One region of the Paraburkholderia sp. RHO2 genome, then DNA from elsewhere that is predicted to be linked to it. Evidence: riboswitches for the same ligand, from Rfam matches in the RefSeq annotation. Region 1 holds a riboswitch; the other holds the start of a gene.
What was found. Region 1 has a riboswitch for thiamine pyrophosphate ahead of thiO (glycine oxidase ThiO). Riboswitches for the same ligand answer to the same signal wherever they lie in the genome.

Region 1 (6,191 bases):
CGCCGGGTCCTTCGCGCGGGTGACGGCCGTCGCGAGCAGCACTGCGTCGCAGCCCAACTCCATCGCCAGCGTCGCATCGCTCGCGGTGCCGATGCCGGCGTCGAGGATGACGGGAACGTTCGCGGCGTCGACGATCATCTCGATGTTGTGCGGGTTCGAGATGCCCAGGCCGGTGCCGATCGGCGAACCCAGCGGCATCACCGCGGCGCAGCCGACGTCCTCGAGCCGCTTGGCGAGCACCGGATCGTCGGTGGTGTACGGCAGGACGGTGAACCCATCGTCCACCAACTGCTCTGCCGCGCTGACCAATTCGATCGCGTCGGGGAGCAGTGTGCGCTCGTCCGCGATGACCTCGAGCTTGACCCAGTCGGTCTCGAGCGCCTCCCGCGCGAGCTGCGCGGTGAGGACCGCCTCCGCCGCACCGCGGCACCCGGCGGTGTTCGGCAGCGGGGCGATGTCCAGCCTGCGCAGCAGGTCCAGCACACCCGTGCCGCCCGCGGCGTCGACCCGGCGCATCGCGACGGTGGTCAGTTCGGTGCCCGACGCGACGAGAGCCTCCTCGAGCACCGCGAGGTTCGCGGCGCCTCCGGTGCCCATGATCAGGCGTGAGCCGAAGGTCCGGTCGGCGATCGTCAGCTTGTCCATCTCAGCCACCCTGCACCGCCGTGAGGATCTCGATTTCCCACCCGCGGCCCACGGATTCGGACCAACGACCGCGCGGGAACACCGCGCCGTCGACCGCGACGGCGATGCCGCGCTGCGGCAGGTCCAACCGCTCGAGCAGCTGCGTGACCGTCAGCGGTCCGTCGAACTCGCGGTCCTCACCGTTGACGGTGATCCCGATCAACTCACTCATCCAAACCTCACTCATGCCTTCGCGGGTGAAAATCGTTCGGCGGTGGCACTTTCCGCCTCGGCCAATGGTGTGCCGTCCAGGATCGCGACCGTCGCGTCCGCGGTCACCGGGGTCATCAGGATGCCGTTGCGCCCGTGCCCGGTCGCCAGTACCACCCGGTCCGAGACGCGGCCGATGATCGGCAGGTTGTCCGGACTCATCGGGCGCAGACCGGCTTTCGCCTCGTACAGCTCGTACTCGCCGATCGCGGGCATCAACGCCTCGGCGTCGGCGATGAGGTCCCGCACGCCCGCGACGGTGACCTGCGTGTCATGTCCCGACTCGTACTGCGTTGCGCCGACGACGATTCCGTCGGCGCGCGGGACGAGGTACGACGGCCGCCCGTGCACGCTGCCGCGGATGGTGCGCAGCGGAGCGGGCGTCACCCCGGGTCGCGCCCGCAGCCGCAGGATCTCACCCTTGACGGGCCGCACCGGCAGATCCGGCCACAGCTGCGCGGAGTTCGATCCCGCCGCCAGCACCACCTGGTCGGTGGCGAGCTTGTCCAGATCGGTCACCGCCTGCTCGATCAGCTCGACGCCCGCCTCGACCGCTGCGGTCCGCAGCGCCCGCACCAGGAGCCGGTTGTCGACGGCCAGCTCGGTGGGCGCCTGCAGTGCCAGTCGGATTCCGCGGCCGAGCGACGGCTCGAGTTCCCGGATCTGGGCGCGGTTCAGGATGCGCAGCTCGTGCCCCTGCTCGGCCACCCAGTCGGCGATCGTGTGCAGGTCGGCGGCGTCGGCGGCGTCCAGCGCGACGGTCAGCGAGTCGTCCGAGGTGAACAGCGTCACGCCTGCGATGCGCTCGAGCTCGGCACCGAAGTCCGGCCACCGCTGCAACGACGCCGCCCCGAGCGCGAGGGCCTTCTCCTCACCGGGCCAGCCCTCCGACAGCGGCGCGAGCATCCCGCCCGCGACCCACGACGCGCCCGAACCGGGCGCCGGGTCGTACAACCGAACCGTCCAACCGCGCTGTGCGGCGCGCCACGCGACGGACAGGCCGATGACACCGCCTCCGACGACGGATACCGATCGGGTCACCTTTTTCCACCTCACTCCCTGCGCCGGCATGATCCGGGTCAGGTATGACGGTCGGGGCCGGCAGGCCCCCTCTCAGCCCCTTGCACAGTGCTGTGCTCCTGGGACTCCCGTGTTGATTAGTCCGCAGTAGAGACTACCGTTCCAAGTGTGCACGCCTCCCAAACCGTCAAGCACCCCACACCGCGCGAACGCCTCGCCGACGCGCGCCTCTACCTCTGCACCGACGCCCGCCGGGACAAGGGCGATCTGGCGCACTTCGTGGAGGCCGCACTGGCCGGCGGCGTCGACATCGTCCAGCTCCGCGACAAGGGCTCGGCCGGCGAGCGGGAGTTCGGGCCGCTCGAGGTGAAGGAGGAGCTCGCTGCCCTCGCGGTACTGGGTGCCGCCGCGCGCCGCCACGGCGCGCTGCTCGCCGTCAACGACCGGGCCGATCTCGCGCTCGCCGCGGGCGCGGACGTGCTGCACCTGGGCCAGAACGATCTGCCCGTGCACTACGCCCGCCGGATCGTCGGCCCCGACGTCGTGATCGGCCGCTCCACGAACAACCGCGCACAGGCCAGCCTCGCGGCGATCGAGGAGGACGTCGATTACTTCTGCACCGGTCCGGTGTGGGCCACACCCACCAAGCCGGGGCGGACGGCGTCCGGCATCGAACTGGTGCGCAGCACCGCCGAGGCCGCGCCCGCCCGCCCGTGGTTCGCGATCGGCGGCGTCGACCAGGAGCGGCTGCCGCAGATCCTCGAGGCCGGCGCCACCCGCGTCGTCGTCGTGCGTGCGATCACCGAGGCCGACGACCCCGAGGCCGCCGCGCGGGCGCTGTCCGACACCCTGCGCGGCTGACCTCGGCCGCTCTCCTCGGATCAGCAGGTGCCGGAGACGCCCGACTGCACGGACTTCTCGATCATGGCGCGGCTGTCTGCGGGCATGTCCTCCCACGTCGCGGTCGCCGGGTCCAACAGCGGCTGTCCCGCCGCCTCGGCCTGCGCGTTGTAGGCACCCACCCACGCGCCCGAGCTCGTCTTCAGCAGCCCCAGGAACTCTTCGCCCTTCGCGGCGCGGTCGAAGGGCTGCCCGGCGGCCTGGGCGGCCTGCTCGGACGAGTCGATGAAGACCGCGACCTGGCCGCACATCTCCTTGACGGCGGCGTCGACGAGGTTTGCGGTGGCGGCGGAGGTCTCGGTCGAGGGCGATGCGGCCGTGTCCGCGTCGCTGTCGCTGCAGCCGGTGAGGACGAGCAGAGCGACGGGTGCGGCGGCGATCAGGTGTCGAAGTTTCATGCCGGAATGGTGACAGGATGCCCGGATCACGCTGCCACTGGGTGCTGACCAGACGGTTCCGTGCCGCGGAAGGCGACGACCCCGGCCCCGGTCAGAACCACCGCGTACAGCAACAGATAGATGTTCATCAGAATGTCGGCGACGGACCACTGCGGCGGGAACAGGAACAGACCGACCACCACGACGCGCTCGTCCCACCGGTACGGCCACGCGCCGGCCCCGAGGTAGATCACCGCCGCCCCGAGCCACCACCAGGGGTTCGTCAGCGCCCGGTGCACGATGTAGACCAGCAGCGGCACGAACCACACCCAGTGGTGGCTCCACGAGAACGGCGACACCGCCGCGGCGCTCAGACCCGCCACCGTGATCGCGAGCAGGCGCTCGCCGTCGCGGTGCAGGCGCACCACGATCCACATGCTCACCGCCACGACGAGCGCGGCCAGCACGAGCCACACCGCGACCGGCGTCGCCTGCCCGGTCAGGTGCGCGACGACCCCGCGGATCGACTGGTTCGACGGGTGCTGATCCTCCGCGATCCGCGTGGACTCGAAGAAGGTGTCGGTCCAGTACTGCCGCGAATCGTCCGGCAGCACGAGCCAACTCACGCCGATCGTGGCCACGATCGTCCCGATCGCCACGGCGGCCGCCCGCCACTGGCGAAGCACCAGGTAGTAGAGCACGAAGTATGCGGGGGTGAGCTTGATGCCGGCCGCGATCCCCACGCCGATGCCCCTGATCCGGCTCCGCTCGTCGCGGGAGACGTCCCACAGCACCAGCGCCATGAGGACCAGGTTGATCTGCCCGTAGAACAGTGTCGTGCGGACGGGTTCGAGGAACGTGCACACCACCGCCAGCAGGGTCGAGATTCCGACGAGGCGAGGCGTGATCCGGTAACCGAGCATCCGCCAGCACAGTGCGACGATCCCGACCAGCAACGCCAGGTTGACCGCCATCCAGATGTACTTGTCGTAGCCGAGCGGTAGCAGACCGAACGGCACGAACACCAGCGTCGAGAACGGCGTGTACGTGTACAGCAGGCCGTGGATGACGGGCTGGGTGTAGAGCGGCAGATCCTCCATGACGTGCCGCGCGCCGTCGCGGTAGACGTCGAGGTCGGCGCCGCCGGCGAAGAGGCCGATTTCCGGCATCCACGGGCGCACCGTCGTGAGGACGAGGATCGCCGACGTCAGCGCCCACAATCCGAGCGCGACGAGGTGCCCTGCCCGGAAAGACGTTTCGTTTTCTTGTGCCTCACCGCTGCGCAACACCTGCCAGCCCCCTTGTCGATCGTCCCCGGCCGGATCTACATACAAAGCCTAAGCAACAATGTCGATCCCCACCGAACGGGCACCGCCGAGCACCACTCCCCTGTCCGGGAGTTCGCGCTCGCGCGCGGCGGTGTTACGCGCCACCCGCCACTCCGAGGGGTAAGCTCGCCCGAAATCGACCACCCGGTTCGCGGGTTGTACAACCGCGCGCCGGGACGGTCTACGTGGAAGGGCCGGAACATGATTCGCTTTCTCATACGGTGCGCGATCTTCCTGGGGTCGGCCGCGCTCGGGATCCTCGCAGCGGTGTGGCTGATTCCCGAGGTATCCGTCACCGCGGCCGGATTCATCACCGCAGTGGTCCTGTTCGCCGTTGCCCAGACCGTACTGTCGCCGTTCATCACCCGACTCGCCGAACGCAACGCGCCCGCCTTCCTGGGCGGCATCGGACTGGTGTCCACGTTCGTCTCCCTCGCCATCGCCTCCACGTTCGGCGGGCTGTCGATTTCGGGTTGGCGCAGCTGGATCCTCGCGACCATCGTGGTGTGGCTCGTCACCGCACTCGCCACCGTACTACTGCCGCTGGTCGTCCTCCGCAACCGGCGCGAGGAGAACAACTCCGGGAAGAAGTCCGACGCCTGATCGCGTTTCGCGCACTTATCGGTCCCGGACCCACGCGAGCGAGACCGATAAGTGCGCAAATTGCTTTGCTGCGCAGTAGTTCTCGCATGCAATGCAGCTCACATCACGATGCCCTGGCACTCGGATGCGAGAGGGGGCAGAGTCGGAGGTGAACACTCGCCGACGATCGGAGGAGACATGCCGGACCGGACCACCCCCGTCACCGCGCTCACCGAGCAGGAGGCGCTGGATCTGCTGGCGACCGAGCGGCTCGGACGGCTCATCCTCGTCACCGGCGACCAGCCCGACGTCTACCCCGTCAACTACGCGGTGAACGACGGCAAGCTCTACTTCCGCAGCGCCGAGGGCGACAAGCTCACCGAACTGACGCTCAAGCCGATGGTCACCTTTCAGGTGGACCGCGCCGACGCCACGTCCGCGTGGAGCATCCTGGTCCGCGGCATCGCACGCACGCTCGTCCGCTTCGACGAGATCAACGCGGCCGAAGAACTCGACCTGCGGTCGTGGGTACCGACCGAGAAGTACAACTTCGTGGAGATCCGGCCCACCGAGGTGATCGGCCGGCGCTTCCTCCTCGAACGCGGCTGACCTCCGGCTCGGTCCGGTCGACGCTCGGTCCGGCCGCCCTCAGTCCAGCCACCACAGCACCGTCGACGGCGACAGCGTCAGCACCGACTCCGGCAGCCGGGCACGCAGTCCGCGGTCGGCGGTCACGACGGCGGTGAGGGCGCCGTCGGTCGCGGCCAGCCGGGCCACCTCGTCGTCGCCGCTGCCGGACGCGGTGTGCACCGGGACGCGCGCGTCCCCGTGCCGGGCGTCGCGGGCCCGGCCCTCGAGCACTGCCTCGATGCGCGGCAGCCAGCCGAATCCGCCGTCCGGCAGTTCGATGGTCCGCGGCAGCACCTGCGCGAGCCGGTCCAGCAGTTCCGTCGTCGCGCCCGCCCGATCGCGCCACCACCCGTCGGGGCGCGAACCGAGCACGTTGGCGGTGTCGAGCAGCACCCGCACCTCGGTGGTCCGCAGGCTGGGCCACGCGGCCGCGAACCCGGGATGCAGCGGCATGTGCTCC
Region 2 (6,191 bases), 2.7 Mb from region 1:
TCGCGCTTACGGGGTCGCGAGATACTCATCGGTGAAGTACGTCGACCAATCCGGTTCCGCCGTCAGTGGTTTGCCGTCGGGGCCGGCGAGCAGTCCGTGTTCGTACAGGAATCCCGAGTACCCGGCCCACTGCTCCCGCGTCTGAGTTCCGACCCGGCCGGATGCGTCCTTCATGTAGTCGGCCGCCAGCATCCGCTGGCTCTCGACCACCAACTCCTCGTCGCTGAAGACCCCCGGGTTCGCGTCGATGAGGGCCTTCGCGCCGCGGTCCGGATCGTCGGCGGCCACCTGGTAGCCGCGCTGGAGTGCCTGCACGAACTTGCGGGCCTGCTCGGGGTGTTCGGCGAGCCACTTCTCGTTGCCGTTCACGACGATCGCGTAGGCGTCGGGGAACCCGAAGTCGGTGTAGTGGAAGTAGCGCATCGGGGTGCCGCGGCGCGCCGCCTCGACGCCCTCCCACGCGAAGTACGACACCGTGAAGTCGGCCTGCCCGCCGTATACGGCTTCGTACGCGGAGGTCCCGAGCACGACGGTCTCGAAGTCGCCTGTGCCGCCGTCGTTCCGGATCACCTGGCGCAGCGTCTCCCGCTCGCCCGGGTCGCCGAAGCCGGCGTACGTCTTGCCGTCGAGATCCCTCGGGCTCGCGAGGTCGGCGCGGTCCGCTCGGACCCCGATGCCCGTGGCCCAGTGCTGCAGCGGCGCCAGGACCGACACGGTCTGCGCACCGGCGGCGCGGGAGAACGTGGCCGAATCCTGGAAACTGGTACCGAATTCGGCGTTGCCGGCGTCGACGAGCGTGTCCGGCGACGTGTTGTTGTACGGCAGCACTTCGACGTTCAGCCCGGCGTCGGCGAAGTAGCCCTCCTGCAGGGCCACGTACAAACCGGTGTGGTTGGTGTTCGGCGTCCAGTCGAGGGCGAAGCGGATGGTATCGCCGGAATCGTCGGAACCCCCGCATCCGGTGAGGATGCTCAGCGCCGACGCGACGATCGCCGAGGTGGCCAGGGCGCGGCGCAACCGCGACACCGTCGTCACGACGCCGGCCAGGGCTGCGGGTTCAGGGCGGTGTCCCAGAACATGAACTCGTAGCGCGTCGCTATGACGAACGCGCGGACCATCGCCTCGCGCTGCTCGGGCGTCGCGGCGTCCGCGGCAGCGTCGACGAGCTGTCGTGCCGTGGCCACGGACTCGTGGAACGCCGGGTCGTCGTACGTGGTGACCCACTGCGCGTACGGGTGTGTGGGGTCGGCGGCGAGCACCTCGTGCGCGTCGGCGGCGAGGCGGCGTCCGACCTCGGCGTAGATCCAGAAGCACGGCAGGACGGCCGCGGCCGCCACCGGGTACGGCTCGGTGGACGCGGTCGAGGTCAGGTACGACACGTACCCCAGGCAGGCCTGTGAGTGCTCGGGTTCGCCGATGCGCTCGGGCAGCACGCCGCTGCTCATGAGCCCCTCGTGCAGTTCGGTCTCGACGACCGCGGCCGTCGCGGCCGACGTCGCCCAGAACGCGGCCGTACGGGGGTCCGGGGCTTTGGTGGCCAGCAGCGCGAGGGCCTTCGCGTACTCGGCGAGGTAGAGCGAGTCCTGCTCGATGTAGGTGCGGAACACCTCGAGCGGCAGGGTGCCGTCGCCGAGGCGGCGCAGGAACTCCATGTCGTCGATGGCCGCACGCAGGACGGCGCTTCGCTCCCACAGCAGATCGGTGAAGCGTGAGCCCGCTGGGGCGAGGTGGACAGATGTGTCGTGGACAGGCGTCGTCATCGCCGTGACATCCCTTCGTCAGCATTACCTGATGCAGGTTCCCGGGTGTGATCTCAGCCCCGCCCGTGCGGAGCACCCCGTGTCAGTGAACGAGCCGACCTTAGCACCGCAGGATTGGTACCTTGGCAATCGGCTGTTCTGTCGTGCGGGGGACCGACCGACGGACGGCTCCGACCACGTGTCGGAGGTGAGGAGGGGCGCGTCATGGAAGCTGTGGAAGTCCTGGAGACGGGGGCGTCCCGTGGCCCCGAGACGCTCGTCGTCGAGACGTCGCTCGGCCCGGTCCGCGGATACGGCGGAGGCGTTTCCGGACCGGTGTTCGCGTGGAAGGGCATCCCTTACGCGATGGCCCCGACGGGAGACCTGCGCTTCCGTTCCCCGGTGCCGGCCGAGCGGTGGAGCGACGTGCTCGACGGCCGTGCGTTCGGCGCGATGGCGCCGCAGGGGCACGACACCTCCGTCCCGCTCGACCCGTCGATGCGCATCGACGAGGACTGCCTGACGATCAACGTCTGGGCGCCGCGGCCCGACGGCACACCGCGACCGGTGATGGTCTGGATCCACGGCGGTGCCTACGTCCTGGGCTCGTCCGCGCAGGCGATCTACGACGGTCGGCTGCTCGCTCAGCGCGGCGACGTCGTGGTGGTGACGTTCAACTACCGACTCGGGACGCTGGGGTTCCTGGACCTGTCCTCGTTCTCCACCGCGGCCCGGACGTTCGAGTCCAACCTGGGCCTGCGGGACCAGATCGCGGCACTCGAGTGGGTCCGCGACAACATCGCGGTGTTCGGTGGGAACCCGGACGAGGTGACGCTGTTCGGCGAGTCGTCGGGCGGTGGCGCGATCACCACCCTGATGACGGTGCCCAAGGCGGAGGGGTTGTTCCACCGGGCGATCTCGCAGAGTCCGCCGGCGACGTCGGTGTACGGCGCCGAACGTGCTGCGAACGTCACTCGCCGCTACCTCGAGATCCTGGACCTGCCGGTCGGCAGGATCGGCGACCTGATGGACATGCCGGCCGCACGTTTGGTGAAGGCCGGCGACATCCTCGTCGACGAGGTGCCGACCCGGGTGCCCGGCACGCTCGCGATGGCACCGGTGGTCGACCGCGACCTGGTCCCGCACTATCCGGTGGCGGCGTTCCAGAAGGGGTACTCGCACCGGATCCCGCTGATCATCGGCTCCAACAAGGACGAGGCGTCGATCTTCAAGTTCATGCGCTCGCCGCTGCTGCCGGTCAGCTCCGAGGCCGTCCAGCAGATGTTCGCCGGACTGGCCGAGGACAATCCCGGGCTCTCGCCGGTGCGGCTCGCCGAGATCGTCGCCGCGTACCCGGACAACACCAAACCGCGAGGGGTGCTGGCGATTTCGCGTGACGCGGCGTTCCGGATGCCCGCCCTGTGGGTGGCCGACGCGCACAGCAGGCACTCGCCGACGTGGGTGTACCGCTTCGACCACTCCACCCCGCTGCTCAAGGCGGCCCGGGTCGGTGCGGGGCACGCGACCGAATTGCCTTACGTATTCGGCAATTTCGGGACCCTCAACCCGGACCCGACCTTCTGGCTCGGAGGCCGCAAGAGCGCATCCGAGGTGTCCGGCCGGGTGCAACGGCGGTGGCTGGCATTCGCCCGGCACGCGGTCCCGGCCGCCCTCGACGGCTCCAAGCACTGGGCGCCGTACACCGAGGCCGGCCGCGCCACGCTGCTGATCGACAACCACGACACCCTGGTGCAGGACCCCGACCACGCGATGCGCGTCGCCTGGGGCGACGAGGTGATGGGGTTCAGCTAGGACCAGTCCGACAGGTCGGTGTCGCTCCGCTTTCCCCGGCCGACGGTCGACAGTGTGGTCAGGGTCGCGTCGACGTGATCGTCACCCACCCTCGCTCGCCAGGCTGATACTTCCTGCCGGAAGGCGGCTGCCGACAGGTCGAGCAGCATTCGTCCTCGTGGGGTGATGACCAGGGTGCGCTCACGCCGATCGTCGTCGTTCGTCCGGCGGTCGACCAGGCCCATGGTTTCCAGGCTTTTGGCGGTCTTCGTTGCCGCCTGTTTGGACACCCCGAGGCGATCGCCCAGCTCCACGCTGGTACATCCGCCGGTCCCGATCGCCTGGAGCGCGAAGCCGTGGTGAGCGCGGATGCCGGGGAACCCGTCCTGCGCCAATCGCTCGTGGACGGCGTCGACGAGCGCCCGGAAGGCGCCCATCAGTAGGAAGGGCATAGCGAGATCGTCGGCCGGCTTCATGGATTCACCCTAGAACGCTGTGGACAACCAGGTTGACCGTATATGGTCAACTTGGTTGTCCATTCGCTGTATGACAAGGAGGGGTCATGGTTCATCTGCCCGAGGAAAAGGCCCGCGTGTTCCACATGCACGGGGTCGATTTCACGTCGTTCGCCGCGGGGGCGAGCGGAGCGCGGACGCTCGCGGCCTGGCGTGCCGACTTCTCCCCGAACACCCCGGGGCAGGCCCACGCGATGACGGAGGAAGAGGTGCTCTACGTCCTCAGCGGCACCCTCGACATCGAGATGGACGACGAGAGCTTCACGGCGGGAGTCGGCGACTGTGTGGTTGTCCCGGCGGGTGCACTCTTCCGTGTCACCAACGCCACGCCCGAGCCCGCCAGCGCATGGGTTACATCCGTCATCGGCATGAAGGCGGCCATGCAGGCCGGCGGTGACCAGATTGCGCCGCCCTGGGCGCAGTAGCCCCGGGCTTCGTCCCTCCGCTGTAGGTGGGGGGCCGGTCAGGCCTTCTTGACGACGCTCGACTTGAGCTGCATGGGGCCGATGCCGTCCACCTTGCAGTCGATGTCGTGGTCGCCGACGCCCTGGACCAGCCGGATGTTGCGGACCTTCGTGCCGGCCTTGATGCCGGTCGGGCTGCCCTTGACCTTGAGTGTCTTGACCACGGTGACGGTGTCGCCGTCGGCGAGGACATTTCCGACGGCATCCCGGATGACCCCGTCATCGGGGTCCGCCCCGTGATCGGTGGGGGCCCATTCGTGCGCACACTCCGGGCAGACCAGCAGCGCACCCATCTCGTAGGTGTACTCGCACGAGCAGTTGGGGCAGGGCGGCAGGGCGTTTTCCACGTGGAGAGCCTAGCGGCAGCGCACGCTCAGTGCTCGGACGGTGCGATCCCGAGCTTGTCGCACGCCGCCCGGTACAGCGCGACGACTTCGGTGCGGATCGACGCCCGGTCGGTGACCGGGCCGAGCCACGGCACCCGCACCGTGCGCTCGGTGCCGTCGACGTCGGCCACCCACTCGCCGGACTCGCCGTCGAGCCCGGTCATGCGGGCGGCCGTCGCGGCCGGTGCGGCGAAGGCGCGCACGATCAGCAGGTTGTCGGCGGTGTGGTCGACGTTCATGTGGCCGGTCACGGCGGCGATGACGGTGGCGTCGAAGGAAGTCACACGACGAGCCTATCGACGGGGTCAGGGGTGTTCGATCATCGCCGGCCGATCCGAGTCCAATTCGTGCAGCACCGGCAGCATGAAGCACACGGCCGCGACGGCCACCACCGGGATCGCGAGGGCGAAGAACGTGGTGCGGATACCCACCTGGTCGATCAGCGGTCCGGCGAGCAGGTACCCGAGCGGGCCGGCGGCGTACGCGGTGGACGTCATGACGCCGACGACGCGCCCACGCATGTGCTCGGGGCTGCGGGTCTGCATGGCCCAGTTGGCGATCGGGCCCACCGGTCCGTACACCAGGCCGATCACCACCGAGAGGGCGAGCAGCACCCACAACGGCGGCAGGAACGCCATACCGATCATCGACAGGCCCAGCCCGCTGACCGCAATGAGCATCAGGTTCCGGCGCCGCAGGTACGGGGCCAGCGCGCCGTACGCGAGCGCGCCCACCAGGCCGCCGATGCTCATCGCCATGAGCACCCAGCCCAGTTGGGCGGGCTCGCCGCGGTCGGTGAAGTACTTGGGGAACAGCACCGACTCGATCGGCAGGTACAGCGCCACGATCACCATGTCGACCAGTGCGAGGGTGCGCAGCAGTCGGTCCCGCCACACGAACCGCAGCCCCTCGAGCGTGCCGGACCACATCGACGTCGGCCGGGTCTCGTGGTCCGGCCGACCGGAGCCCTCGAGCCGCATGAACGCGATCGTGACAATCGACAGGACGAAGCACACCGCAGTGACCCACAGTGTGCTCTCCGGCCCCACGAGCGCGATCAGCACGCCGCCGATGCCTGGGCCGACGAGGTAGGCGACGTTGTAGTTGGCCTCGTAGAGGCTGTTGACGCGGTCGAGTCGCCAGCCTGCAGCCTTCGTCGCGGCCGGCAGCATCGACTCGCGTGCCGAGATTCCGGCCGGGTCGAATGTCGCGCCGAGCGCGGCCAGGACCGCGAGCACCGGCACGGACAGGCCCACGGTCCCCGCGACGACCGGGATCGCGGCCACCGACAGCGCC

Region 2: linked by a shared signal. The riboswitch ahead of ABTV10_RS08265 (TenA family protein) and the one ahead of thiO (glycine oxidase ThiO) in region 1 are both predicted to bind thiamine pyrophosphate.

The regions. Positions count from the first base shown of each region.
Region 1 is NZ_CP162617.1:4,469,936-4,476,126, forward strand. It holds gene ABTV10_RS20885 (thiazole synthase) at 1-645, opposite strand, end outside; gene thiS (sulfur carrier protein ThiS) at 647-856, opposite strand; gene thiO (glycine oxidase ThiO) at 868-1,935, opposite strand; TPP riboswitch at 1,934-2,056, opposite strand; gene thiE (thiamine phosphate synthase) at 2,083-2,775, shown strand; gene ABTV10_RS20905 (hypothetical protein) at 2,796-3,212, opposite strand; gene ABTV10_RS20910 (glycosyltransferase 87 family protein) at 3,239-4,480, opposite strand; gene ABTV10_RS20915 (hypothetical protein) at 4,721-5,122, shown strand; gene ABTV10_RS20920 (pyridoxamine 5'-phosphate oxidase family protein) at 5,300-5,710, shown strand; gene ABTV10_RS20925 (NUDIX hydrolase) at 5,750-6,191, opposite strand, start outside.
Region 2 is NZ_CP162617.1:1,797,848-1,804,038, forward strand. It holds gene ABTV10_RS08255 (ABC transporter permease) at 1-29, opposite strand, end outside; gene ABTV10_RS08260 (ABC transporter substrate-binding protein) at 7-1,035, opposite strand; gene ABTV10_RS08265 (TenA family protein) at 1,032-1,760, opposite strand; TPP riboswitch at 1,754-1,850, opposite strand; gene ABTV10_RS08270 (carboxylesterase/lipase family protein) at 1,965-3,551, shown strand; gene ABTV10_RS08275 (MarR family winged helix-turn-helix transcriptional regulator) at 3,548-4,006, opposite strand; gene ABTV10_RS08280 (cupin domain-containing protein) at 4,093-4,470, shown strand; gene ABTV10_RS08285 (zinc ribbon domain-containing protein YjdM) at 4,509-4,856, opposite strand; gene ABTV10_RS08290 (DUF2470 domain-containing protein) at 4,883-5,179, opposite strand; gene ABTV10_RS08295 (MFS transporter) at 5,201-6,191, opposite strand, start outside.